Regions from separate parts of the Alkalihalobacillus sp. MEB130 genome, predicted to be linked through region 3. Evidence: riboswitches for the same ligand, from Rfam matches in the RefSeq annotation. Region 3 holds a riboswitch; each other region holds the start of a gene.
What was found. A riboswitch is a leader RNA that binds a small molecule or an ion and turns the genes downstream of it on or off. The one in region 3 is predicted to bind S-adenosylmethionine.
Positions count from the first base shown of each region.

Region 1 (3,142 bases), on a different contig from region 3:
ACACCCATTAAACGTAAAAACTTTTTCATAATAAAAATCCCCCTGTTATCGTTTATCTGTTTTATTTGTAAAGTAGTCACCAATCCATTGAATGAGAAAGACAATAATTAAAATGACTACTGTTGCAACTAATGTAATTTGACTATTGTTTCGTTGAAATCCTTCAAGGTATGCAAAGTGTCCAAGCCCCCCTGCCCCAATTACACCGGCCATCGCCGTAAAACTTACTAACGATATAGCTGTTACGGTTATGCCAGAAATGAGTGCTGGTAGCGATTCCGGAATAAGCACTTTTTTAATAATATCCCATTTCGTTGCTCCCATTGCTTGCGAAGCTTCAATCACACCTTTGTCAATTTCTCTTAACGCCATCTCGACCATACGAGCATAAAAAGGAGCCGCACCAATGATTAAGGCTGGTAACGCGGCATTTGCGCCAAGCATCGAACCAACTAACATACGTGTAAATGGGATTAATAAAACAATTAAGATAATGAATGGAATCGAGCGAAACACATTTACAATTAAACTGAATATCGTATTAATCCACCTGTTTTCATAAAGGTTACCTTTGCTCGTTAAATACAGAACAAGTCCAAGAATTAAGCCAATAACAAAAGTAGCTGCGATAGAAATACCTGTCATATAGAGAGTTTCTAGCGTGGCGTCCCATAACCGATCCCACTTTACTCTTCCAAACCATTGATCAAGCATGGGCAATCACCTCTACTTCCACTTCTTTTTCGCGGATAAATGTAATTGCTTTAGTGATTTCATCTTTGTCACCTGTTAAAGCAACAAATAAGGTCCCGTACGAACCATCTTGTATTTTTGTCAGTTTTCCTTGGATGATATTAACCTCTATATCAAACTGTCTAATCAACTGAGTAATCAATGGACGTTCCGCTTCTTCTCCGACAAACGTCATCTGCACCACATGCCCGTTCGGATAATCAGCAAGCATATGTTCAACAGCATCGACGGTTTCATCCGTCACCGTAATTTGCTTAACAAATTCCTTCGTCATCTTCTCTTTCGGTTTACGGAATACTTCTATCACAGGTCCTTGTTCAACAATTTTTCCAGCTTCCATAACCGCAACTTGATCGCAAATTTTTCGAATAACATGCATTTCGTGCGTAATTAAAATAATAGTAAGCCCTAAACGTTTGTTAATATCTACAAGCAAGTCCAAAATCGAATCGGTTGTTTTGGGATCCAATGCCGATGTTGCTTCGTCACAGAGAAGAACCTTTGGGTTATTCGCTAACGCACGTGCAATACCAACACGCTGCTTTTGTCCTCCACTCAGTTGAGAAGGATAACTTTCTTCACGCCCTTCTAAGCCAACAAGCTTAATCAATTCATCCACTCGTTTTATTCGTTCTGCCTTTTTCACCCCGGCTATTTCAAGTGGAAACGCAATATTTTGCCTAACAGTTCGAGACCAAAGTAAATTAAAATGCTGAAAAATCATCCCGATTTCCTGTCTAGCTTTACGAAGTTCTGGTTGTTTTAGTTCTGACAGATTTCTTCCGGCAACCACAACGTTACCCTCACTTGGCCTCTCTAACATGTTCAGCATACGTATTAATGTACTTTTTCCCGCACCACTATATCCAATAACACCATAGATTTCACCTTCATTGATAGTTAGGTTAATTCCATCAACGGCTGTAACTGGGCCATTTTTAGTTTGAAATACTTTTTTAATACCTGTTAATGAAATCATCCGTTTCTCCTTCCCCCTACAGCATACTTACCCTATAAGAATACTCAACTTTATTGCAACATTATATATAGTTGTTGACGTTTAATGTAAAAAACCTTTCTGCTAGATGAGCAGAAAGGTTTTTTACATTCCCTTCTCTCATCTTTCAAAGCATCATACTTTGCAGGATTTAGCACCTTCTTAGATCAATATGATCCAACGGTTGCCGGGCATCGTAGGGCCAGTCCCTCCGCCACTCTGGATAAGAGTCTATTATTTAATTAGCTGTTTTTTAGTAGTAGCAATGAGAGAATAATAGCATAACTCAAAAATAATTGTCAACAAACAAAATTAGATTAATATAGTTTTAGTATTCAAAATTATTAAATTATCAGCTTTGTATCTTTTCTTATTTAGGTGCTGAAGAGTTTGAAACTATAACAGTGAAGAAGAACATCTGTCTAATCTTTTGAACTTCATCAGACACGTATTACATCAAGCTTAGAACTAGGTTCGCATGTCTACCCTCACCTTTATGGTGCAAACGGAAAATAGGTGAACGTAACGATAAATAATGCAAACGCCCCCGCGGATAAGTAGATAAGACTTAATAAAATATCCAGTGCGATAACTCCCCATTTGACCCAGCTTTGTTGCTTTAATGCTACTTTAATCAATCGATAATTTATTAGCCCAAGTAAATAGATTGCTAAAATGACGAAGCAAGGTACTACCCATTGTCCTACTGCCTCTGATGTTTCTGTCGTTCGACTTTCAAAAAAACCTGATTGTAGCTTTATTAGTTGACTCACACCGATAAAAACAACCAGCATCACCCCACCGATGCCTCCAAGCCATTTTTTTTCTTGCTTTGTTGTACCAATTAATAAACAAGTGCCCGTTATAGTAAATAGCGCAAATATTATATAGTCGATTGTGAATCCCCCTTTTTCATACAGCTATGGTCTTCCCCTTAGAATATATTACCATTTCTTCATTATATACTCTATACAAGGAACTATTAAAAATCTGTTTAACAAAAGAGACAACGATTTACTATTGACAAGTTACCCACATTCTTAAAATAAGCGTATACAGAAGCGAACAGTGTCATAACTGTTCGCTTCTAATTTAAAATTTAAGCGTTTGAAGTTGTTTTAACAACGTATCCACAATTATTGAAAGTGGGCTCTTGGAATTAGCTAGAGTTCTATGTTTAGAATACAAATCATTATTTCACTGAACCGTTCATTTCTTTTTCTTGCCATTTAAAGTAATAATAGTAACTAGACCAGAAAATGAGATAAACGGCAATGAAAGTTGCAATACTAACTAACAGAGCCATTAAGGTGAGAGGCAACCATCCAATCGTAATAGCCAACATTAACCAAAGTGATATTGAGAGTAAAAAGTGAATGGTGGTTTGCTTAA
Region 1 is NZ_JAOANA010000006.1:23,384-26,525, reverse strand. Features, by position in the region: gene N0O92_RS07860 (MetQ/NlpA family ABC transporter substrate-binding protein) at 1-29, opposite strand, end outside; gene N0O92_RS07855 (methionine ABC transporter permease) at 46-714, opposite strand; gene N0O92_RS07850 (methionine ABC transporter ATP-binding protein) at 707-1,732, opposite strand; SAM riboswitch class I at 1,868-1,980, opposite strand; gene N0O92_RS07845 (hypothetical protein) at 2,245-2,547, opposite strand; gene N0O92_RS07840 (DUF3021 domain-containing protein) at 2,943-3,142, opposite strand, start outside.
Region 1: another riboswitch for S-adenosylmethionine. It lies ahead of N0O92_RS07850 (methionine ABC transporter ATP-binding protein); the one in region 3 lies ahead of N0O92_RS15025 (homoserine dehydrogenase).

Region 2 (3,142 bases), on a different contig from region 3:
AGACAATTACTTGTTTACTCATTCAGCAACTGCCTCCTTAATTGCTTGTGTTGTTATTTTCCAATGTGACGTATTCCAACGAACCTTTCCATCTTCAAGTAAGAAAATTTGAGGTGATTCGTGCTTAATTCCAAACTGTTCTGCAATTTGATTAGAAATTGGTCGATCTTCAATTACTAACACAATGGCTGCCGATATGTTTGTCTCTTTCACATAAGCCTGAAATTCTTCATGAGCTTTTGCGCTTATTGGACAGGTTGTACTATGTTTAAAAAGTAAGTGTTTTCCTGATTGTTGTACAAACTGATTCATCTCTTCAATGCTTGTTAGTTGTTTCATCGTAAAGTAACACCATCCTATTGTTGAATACTTTTCAATTACATTACCACAATCAGGAAGAAATGACTATGAAAACGATTGTTTCTTTTTCTTATTAGAATTATTTGATAAAAGCTTTTCTTTTTTATTCATCTCAGGTAAAATTAAGGAAAGCGCTTACTCAAAAAATAAATTTATACTAAATAGGTGATAACATGAAACGAACGCAACCATTCTTAATCATTTTTAGTGGGTTATTAGCTTTGTACTCAATTTATCAAATAGTTAACAATTTCATGCAATCTAATATGTTCATTCATATCCTTGCGTCAATATTGTTTGGCACAATCTGTTTAATTGAATATCGTAGCTATAAAAAGAAAAGGAAAATCAGAAATCAGCAACTTGCTCAAGAGCAACATTAGTCATAACAGTAAAAAACAAGAACCAAGGTGAATCTCACCTTGGTTTCTTGTTAACATAGATCAGTATGTACTTTTAAATAGTCTATAGACCCTCAAAATCATCTTCAGACAGATCAAACTCTTTTATCATCTCTTTTATGATTAAATCAATCCCTTTAACTTCACCTAGATTGATTTGTTTTATCTCAATAAGTTTCTCATTATTCAATTGTTCAAACAAAGCATTTTTTTTACATATCAGCCGTTGAACGTAATTTCTAAGATGAGCTTTGTCAATTTGTTCCGACACCATTTACCAACTCCAGAATAGATTACCAACAAAGAGTACATATAGGTAAGCTTATTATAAAACGAATCTATGTAGAAGTCGAATAAAGTAGAAAAATATTATAAAAAAACAAACCGACTCCAATATTAGTAAGAAATTTCTTTCATCTGTTTCAAGTCAATCAGATGTTCACATATTGGAGTAATCTCGGTAACGACATCCTTTTTTATTATCTGTTTTATTTCATTTTTCTTTTGTTTAGCTGCTGTTAATTGAGTAACAGTGGTGAAGAAAATACATGATTGATTTTTTAGTGATTGGTCTTGTCTTGTTGTTGGGTCATGTAAATCAAAAAACAAATCTACTATTTCTGTATAAGATACTTTCCACGGATCAAACCAAATCTCTACAATATCTATGTTTGCCCCTTTTAATTGTCCAACATGAACATTTTCAATCCCACGAATAACTGTATAAAAAGGTTTTTTACTAAAAAATTCACTTGCTCCAAACACTGCTCTTTCCATAATTTGCTCGCTCCTTTGAGCGATAAGCCTTCTATTCATCAAAAAACCTCTCTTTGTATGAAAAGAGAGGTTAAAATGATTTTATCCATCCTCTCATCTTTCAAAGGTTAAAACCTTTGCAGGAATTAGCACCGTTTAAGTCTAAAATCGACTTAATGGTTGCCGGGTGTCATAGGGCCTGGTCCCTCTACCACTCTGAATAAGAAGTTTATCGCTATTTAATTATTTTTTTTAATCATGTAATTGTTATTAATAATAACAATTCCTTATCTGAAATTCAAGTACTTTTTTAAAAATTCGATTTTTTCAACAAAATACACATGAAATCATGGAGGTATCTAAGGGGCCATTTACTTTCTTGGCGTTGTTTTCTCTTCCCAATGCGCTAAATTATTAGCATCTTGCTAAACCTTCGCAGGAGATCATAAACCCAACTTTTTCTATTCGGTGTTTTCTTGTAGTGTTTTTATCAGTTCTTCGAAATTATCATTAAACCTGCCTATTTCATAATCATAGAAACCAGTGTTTACATGATTCCTAGAAGATTCTCTAATAGCACTTGATATATTCAAGGAAGCATACACTATACAAAAACTTAAAAGTACAATTGCACCCGTCATCGATAATTTTGGTTTCTTCGTTTCCAAGTAGGTCCCTCCTAAAGACGTTCAATCTTGTTTTCTTTTAGTTTACCACCAATAACTAACAATTTGTTCCAGTATCTTAATAGTAGATTAAGTAAAACAATGAAATCACTGATATAATAGCATTCTTGCTGTTACTGGAAAGTGATCTGAAGCATCACTTTTAACCACACTTACTTCATCTACGGCAAAATCAGAGCTATGGAAAATATAGTCAATTTGCCAATCTTCACTATAATACGTTTGAAAAGGTATGCCTTTATTGCTTTTGATTAATCGGTCATTCCAAATGTGATATTCTTGTTGACTCGGTACGGAATTTAAATCTCCCGTTAAAACAATTGGCCCATCAATCGTTTTTATTTTATTATTGATTTCTTCAATAGCTCTTGAGCGCTCTTCTCTGTTTAGTCCTAAATGGGTGTTGATGATATGAATGGTATGAGTGTCCGATATTTGAAGCTCTACAAAGATCGCTGTTCTCGTTTCTATACGGTTCGAAAATGTGAGTGTTTGTTCGTTTATAATAGGAAACGTAGTTAAGATAGCATTCCCATAGTAAAGGCCAGGATAGGCTAAGGAAGGAGAAAAATAGGCGTTCATGTTAAGTTCTTTCGCAATCACATTCACTTGGTCAATGAAATTGGATCGCAAGCTATTCCTTTCAACTTCTTGTAAACTGATAATATCCGAATCTAAAGATTGAAGGGTTTCGATTGTTCTATTAATATCTACTCTATTATCTTGTCCCTTCCCATACTGTATATTATAAGATGTAACCGCTATCAAAAAATCTTCTTCTAAAAAAAGCTTGTTATTATGTACTGATATAAGTGTTTCCTCTTTATTCAATTGATGATAGTAATGTACACAAAAAATAAAAATGAGTGCTATTTGTAAGAAAGCATGTTTCTTGTCCATCGAGCCCTCCTTTCTTCGATAATCTAAGTATACCATAAC
Region 2 is NZ_JAOANA010000012.1:105,747-108,888, forward strand. Features, by position in the region: gene N0O92_RS13515 (glutaredoxin family protein) at 1-22, opposite strand, end outside; gene ytxJ (bacillithiol system redox-active protein YtxJ) at 19-339, opposite strand; gene N0O92_RS13525 (hypothetical protein) at 534-743, shown strand; gene N0O92_RS13530 (hypothetical protein) at 826-1,035, opposite strand; gene N0O92_RS13535 (peptide-methionine (S)-S-oxide reductase) at 1,158-1,538, opposite strand; SAM riboswitch class I at 1,629-1,744, opposite strand; gene N0O92_RS13540 (hypothetical protein) at 1,979-2,185, opposite strand; gene N0O92_RS13545 (endonuclease/exonuclease/phosphatase family protein) at 2,291-3,103, opposite strand.
Region 2: another riboswitch for S-adenosylmethionine. It lies ahead of N0O92_RS13535 (peptide-methionine (S)-S-oxide reductase); the one in region 3 lies ahead of N0O92_RS15025 (homoserine dehydrogenase).

Region 3 (3,142 bases):
AAAACAGTAAATGATAAACTGGCAACTGGTTCAATTGAAGTTCATGTTCATAAATTGAGCATCTTAAATGCTTCAAAATCACTTCCATTTCAAATAGAAGCAGATACAGACGCATCTGAAGATGTTCGTTTAAAATATCGTTACTTGGACCTTCGCCGTCCAGATATGCAAGAAACATTCAAGCTTCGTCACCGTACGACAAAGTTAATTCGTGACTTCTTAGATGAAGAAACATTTATGGAGATCGAAACTCCAATGTTAACAAAAAGTACACCAGAAGGAGCACGTGATTATCTAGTACCAAGCCGTGTTCATCATGGAGAATTTTACGCTTTGCCACAGTCACCACAGTTATTTAAACAATTATTAATGGTGTCTGGATTTGAAAGATATTATCAAATTGTTCGTTGTTTCCGCGATGAGGACTTGCGAGCAGACCGTCAGCCAGAATTTACACAAGTCGATATTGAAACATCATTTATGGACAAAGAAGACTTATTAGCTATGACGGAAAAAATGATGGCGAAAGTCATGAAAGAAGTGAAAGGGCTAGACGTTTCGTTGCCATTTCCTCGCTTAACTTATGATGAAGCAATGAATCGTTTTGGATCAGATAAGCCAGACCTTCGTTTTGGGATGGAGCTAATTGAATTGTCTGATGTGGTGAAAGACTCAGAGTTTAAAGTATTCCAAAGTGCTCTTGCAAGTGGTGGTACTGTAAAAGGATTAAACTTAAAAGGAGGAGCCGATAAACTTTCACGTAAAGAAATCGACGCGCTAACCGATTTTGTTAAGCAATACGGTGCAAAAGGCTTAGCTTGGTTAAAAGTAGAAGAAGAAGGGCTTAAAGGACCGATTGCTAAATTCTTCGACGGTGACATTGCCACTTCATTAAAAGAAGCTCTTGATGCTGAAGTCGGTGACTTATTATTCTTCGGTGCGGATAAGAAACAGGTTGTGTTTGATAGCCTTGGTGCTCTTCGCTTAAGATTTGGAAAGCAATTTGACCTAATTGATCAAAATCAGTTTAATTTCCTGTGGGTCGTGGATTTCCCACTAGTTGAATACGATGAAGATGCGAAACGTTATGTTGCCTTGCATCATCCGTTCACTAGCCCAGTCAAAGAAGATATGGCTCTTCTTGCTACAGATCCAGCTAGTGTGCGTGCTAATGCATATGATCTGGTCTTAAATGGCTATGAGCTTGGTGGAGGATCACAGCGTATTTATCAAAGTGATATTCAAGAGCAAATGTTTAAGGCACTTGGTTTCTCTGAAGAAGAAGCACGTGAACAATTTGGCTTCCTGTTAGAAGCGTTTGAATATGGAACTCCACCACATGGAGGAATTGCATTAGGGTTAGACCGCTTAATTATGTTATTAGCTGGTCGTACGAATTTACGTGATACGATTGCTTTCCCTAAAACAGCTAGTGCAAGTGATCTAATGACGAATGCACCTGGAGAAGTAAGCGTGGAACAATTAATCGATTTAAATTTATCCATTATTGGAAAGAAATCGGAAAAAGTGAACGTATAAAAGATTGACACTACAATGATCGTAACGTATAATCACGATAATAGAATATGAACGTTTGATAATTCAAACTTATCCAGAGTGGTGGAGGGAACTGACCCAACGAAGCCCGGCAACCGTTTTGCAAGCCATGCAAAAAAAGGTGCTACATTCAGCAGAATAATGATTTATTCTGACAGATAAGTGAAGGCACAAAAACCTTTCCTTATCAGGAGAGGTTTTTTTATTTGGGAGAGGAGAGATGACAAAGATGTCATTAAAATTAGGTTTAATAGGATTTGGAACAGTAGGCAGTGGCGTATATGAACGATTGGTTCAATCAAAAGACGAAATAAAACAGTTACTAGGTAAGAATATTGAAGTAGCAGCCATTTTGGTAAAAGATAGGCAGAAAAAAAGAGTAGTAGATGTAGATGCCTTTGTTACAACTGATTGGGATGAATTTACTAATGCAGCTCAGTTCGACATTGTGTTTGAAGCAATAGGAGGAGTAGAGCCAGCCTTTACATATACAGCTGAATGGTTATCCAAGGGTGTACCAGTTATTAGTGCCAATAAGAAGTTGATTGCTGAAAAAGGACAATTGCTTGAGGAAATTGCGGAAAAACAATCAACTTATTATGGATATGAAGCGGCAGTAGCTGGAGGCATACCGATTATTAATAATTTGAAAGGAACGCTTGCAACTACGTCTATTTCTAGAATTTCAGGAATATTAAATGGAACAACAAATTATATGTTAACCGAGATGATTGAGAAGCATCGTGGGTTCGCTGATGTTCTATTGGAAGCACAGGAGTTAGGATATGCTGAGGCTGACCCTACGGATGATCTGGAGGGATATGATGCTTGGTATAAAATTCGGATTTTGAGTCGATTATGTTTTGGGAAATGGCCAGTAGCTGATGAGTTTCCAAGAAAAGGAGTGTCTGAGATAAAAGATTGGCATGTGGAAGTAGGAGAGCGCCTTGGTTTTAAAATTAAACTCATTGCGGAAGCTTGGAAAGCCGAGTCGAAGGTGAGTGGTCAAGTAACACCTGCCTTTTTGACACAGACCGAACCATTAGCAAATGTAAGGGGAGTAACAAATGGGATTGCCATTGAAGGGAGCTCGATTGACAAACTGCTTTTTATTGGCCCAGGAGCTGGAAAGGAAGCAACCGCCAATAGTATGGTAGAAGATTTTCTCTTTCATGAACGATCTTACAATACTAAGAGGGGGCTTGGTTCTGTAGAAAAGCAGGTAGAAGAGACGTATACTTACATGTTTATCTTCCTAGATCATTCTGAAAGAGACGAAGCACTAAATTGGGCAAAGCAAAACGAGATTGCGATTGTAGATACGTTTTCTCATCATGAAGGAGAAGGCTGGATTATGGAAGGTACGGAAGCTTCTCCTTTTGTAACTTATCCAATCTTTGGTGATGTTTCTACCCGAAATCGTTTAAAAACGGTGCATTCAGCGCAATTCGGGGCGTTCTGATTTTAATTTTTTATAAGCTGTAACTAATGAGTAGGCATCTTCCTTTATATAGTACGTACGAACGCCTCGGTTCGTATGTAAGTATAGAAATCCCATGGCTCCTTTTTCTGGTTTTTTTCGATA
Region 3 is NZ_JAOANA010000014.1:100,699-103,840, reverse strand. Features, by position in the region: gene aspS (aspartate--tRNA ligase) at 1-1,539, shown strand, start outside; SAM riboswitch class I at 1,606-1,722, shown strand; gene N0O92_RS15025 (homoserine dehydrogenase) at 1,787-3,019, shown strand; gene N0O92_RS15020 (hypothetical protein) at 2,996-3,142, opposite strand, start outside.

Region 4 (3,142 bases), on a different contig from region 3:
GCTTCCTGAACTTTGGTGGTTCGTTTTGTTTTGGGAACCATAATCCCTTTTGCTTCCTGAACTTTCGCAAGTCCTCTCGTTTTGGGAATCATAATCCCTTTTGCTTCCTAAAACTTTGGTGGTTCCTCTCGTTTCGGGAACCATAATCCCTTTTGCTTCCTGAACTTTCGCGGTTCCTCTCGTTTCGGGAATCATAATCCCTTTTGCTTCCTAAAACTTTGGTGGTTTCTCTCGTTTCGGGAATCATAATCCCTTTTGCTTCCTGAACTTTCGCGAGTCCTCTCTTTTCGGGAATCAACTTCCCTTTTGCTTCCTGAACTATCGCGGTTCCTCTCTTTTCGGGAACCATAATCCCTTTTGCTTCCAGAACTTTCGCGGTTCCTCTCTTTTCGGGAACCATAATCCCTTTTGCTTCCTGAACTTTCGTGGTTCCTCTCGTTTCGGGAACCATAATCCCTTTTGCTTCCTGAACTTTCGCAGTTCCTCTCTTTTCGGGAATCATAATCCCTTTTGCTTCCTGAAACTTTGGTGGTTCCTCTCGTTTCGGGAACCATAATCCCCTTTGCTTCCTGAACTATCGCGGGTCCTCTCTTTTCGGGAACCATAATCCCCTTTGCTTCCTGAACTTTGGCGATTCCACTTAATTTAAGAATCCCACCAACTACCATCATCAAAAACAAGCAAAAAAGAAAAAGATCGCCTCACAAGGAGTCGATCTCTAAGCATTTATTATATTCCTGCTTGCTCTTTCAAAGCAGCTACTTTATCTGTTTGTTCCCAAGGTAGTTCTACGTCTGTACGACCAAAATGTCCATATGCCGCTGTTTGCTTGTAGATCGGACGACGCAAATCAAGCATTTTAATAATTCCTGCTGGGCGAAGATCGAAGTTATTACGAACGAGCGTAACTAATGCTTCCTCTGACACTTTCCCTGTCCCAAATGTATCAATAGAAATGGAAACAGGTTGAGCCACTCCAATCGCATAAGCAAGTTGAACTTCACATTTATCAGCTAGACCAGCAGCAACGATATTTTTAGCAACATAACGAGCTGCATATGCTCCAGAACGATCTACTTTTGTTGCGTCTTTTCCGGAGAAAGCTCCTCCACCGTGACGCGCGTAACCACCGTATGTATCAACGATGATCTTACGTCCAGTTAAACCAGCGTCACCTTGAGGACCACCGATGACGAAACGTCCTGTTGGATTGATAAAGTATTTCGTTTCCTCATCAATTAATTCTTGTGGAACGACCGGGTTAATAACGTATTCTTTTAGGTTACGTTGAATTTGTTCAAGTGTAACTTCTGGATGATGTTGAGTAGAAATAACAATCGTATCAATACGTGCTGGTTTTCCATTTTCATCATATTCCACAGTTACTTGTGTTTTCCCATCCGGACGAAGGTAAGGAAGGATTTCATCTTTTCGAACTTCTGTTAAACGACGAGCGATTTTGTGGCTTAATGATATAGGAAGAGGCATTAATTCCTTCGTTTCATTGTTCGCATACCCAAACATTAACCCTTGATCTCCCGCACCAATTGCTTCAATTTCTTCATCTGTCATTTGACCTTCACGAGCTTCTAGTGCTTTATCTACACCTTGAGCAATATCAGCAGACTGCTCATCAATCGATGTTAGAACCGCGCATGTTTCATAATCAAAGCCGTACTTTGCTCGGGTATAGCCAATTCCTTTGATTGTTTCACGAACAATTTTGGGGATATCGACATATGTACTCGTTGTAATTTCACCCGCTACTAACACTAATCCAGTCGTAACGGATGTTTCGCAAGCGACACGTGCATTCGGATCATTTGTTAAAATCGCATCAAGGATCGCATCAGAAATTTGATCACAAATTTTGTCTGGATGCCCTTCTGTTACTGATTCTGACGTAAACAAACGTCTACTTCTTACTTCTGCCATTATTAATTTCCTCCTTTAAACACTGCTGTCCTTAGCATGTGTTTTTCTTTGAGACGGCACTCATGCCCCCACCGAATGGGAAATACCTACCTGTAAAGACGTATAAACGATAAAAAAACCCTTTCCAAAATAGAGGAAAAGGGTTGAGTGTTTACCTTTAGCCTCTTATCGTCCAAGACATCATGTCTTGCAGGTTAGCACCTTTTCACTCATGGCTTTAGAGTGTTGGTTGCTGGGCTTCTTCGGGCCTGTCCCTCCGCCTACTCAGGATAAGAGTATCCGTTCGACGCATATCATATCGCACATGCTTGTATACTGTCAACATATACGACCTATCTATAATTAGGGCAACACCTAGAAGAGCTACCTTTTCAACTTTTTTATTTGTTTTTATTGTGCTCCAATAAGCAAATACTATGCTAGCAAGAACATAACAATCAACCCCTATTTCATAAAAAGCAGCAAATCAGAAAAGGACACCGAAAAGGCACACGCCCCTCAGTGCCCGCATAGCCCCTTTCTAATAAGGAGTATCATCTCTTCTTTCTTGTCTATCTTGACGTTCTTCATTCTGCGTCAGTCGCTGTCGTCTATCTTCTTGTTCTCTTTCTATTTCCTGTTCTCTCCGAAATTCCTCTCTTAATTGCATTCGCATCAATTCATTTTCATTATCTCGAGGTTTCACTTGGCTATATACCCCACTTGCCGTTAAGCCAATTATTAGCGCCATAAGGACTTGCTCTCCCCACTCTCTTGGGATAAACCAAAGTATCCCCGCTATCCCAATTGCTAAAAGGGCACGGTACTGCTTTTCAACCCCAAATGCATTGCCAATCACCGTTACAAGTGCTGCTACGACTGCTGAAACCGTAGCCAGGTCCATCATGGAAACTTCTTGCAAGCAGAACGCCTCCTTTTTCTCTTTTACCTATATCCTATGCCGCCCAATTTTGTTTAGGAACCTTTTCAACTTGTCTATTCCATAAAAGAAAAGACACATTTTCAAGAAAATGTATCACAATTGAAAAAAATCATTAATAGTATAGACTATTAAAGTTAATGTGTTATACTAATAAACAAGTTTAGTAGTAAATGGTAATTAAAAACATATAGAAAGGGTTTTGCGACAATGAACACAATTAGTCTACAATCCGAATTAGCTAAATTAATAACTTTAGATCACGTACACGTTAATTTACCTATTTCG
Region 4 is NZ_JAOANA010000003.1:10,516-13,657, reverse strand. Features, by position in the region: gene N0O92_RS03665 (hypothetical protein) at 1-41, opposite strand, end outside; gene N0O92_RS03660 (hypothetical protein) at 192-671, opposite strand; gene metK (methionine adenosyltransferase) at 730-1,935, opposite strand; SAM riboswitch class I at 2,098-2,211, opposite strand; gene N0O92_RS03650 (hypothetical protein) at 2,456-2,836, opposite strand; gene pckA (phosphoenolpyruvate carboxykinase (ATP)) at 3,065-3,142, shown strand, end outside.
Region 4: another riboswitch for S-adenosylmethionine. It lies ahead of metK (methionine adenosyltransferase); the one in region 3 lies ahead of N0O92_RS15025 (homoserine dehydrogenase).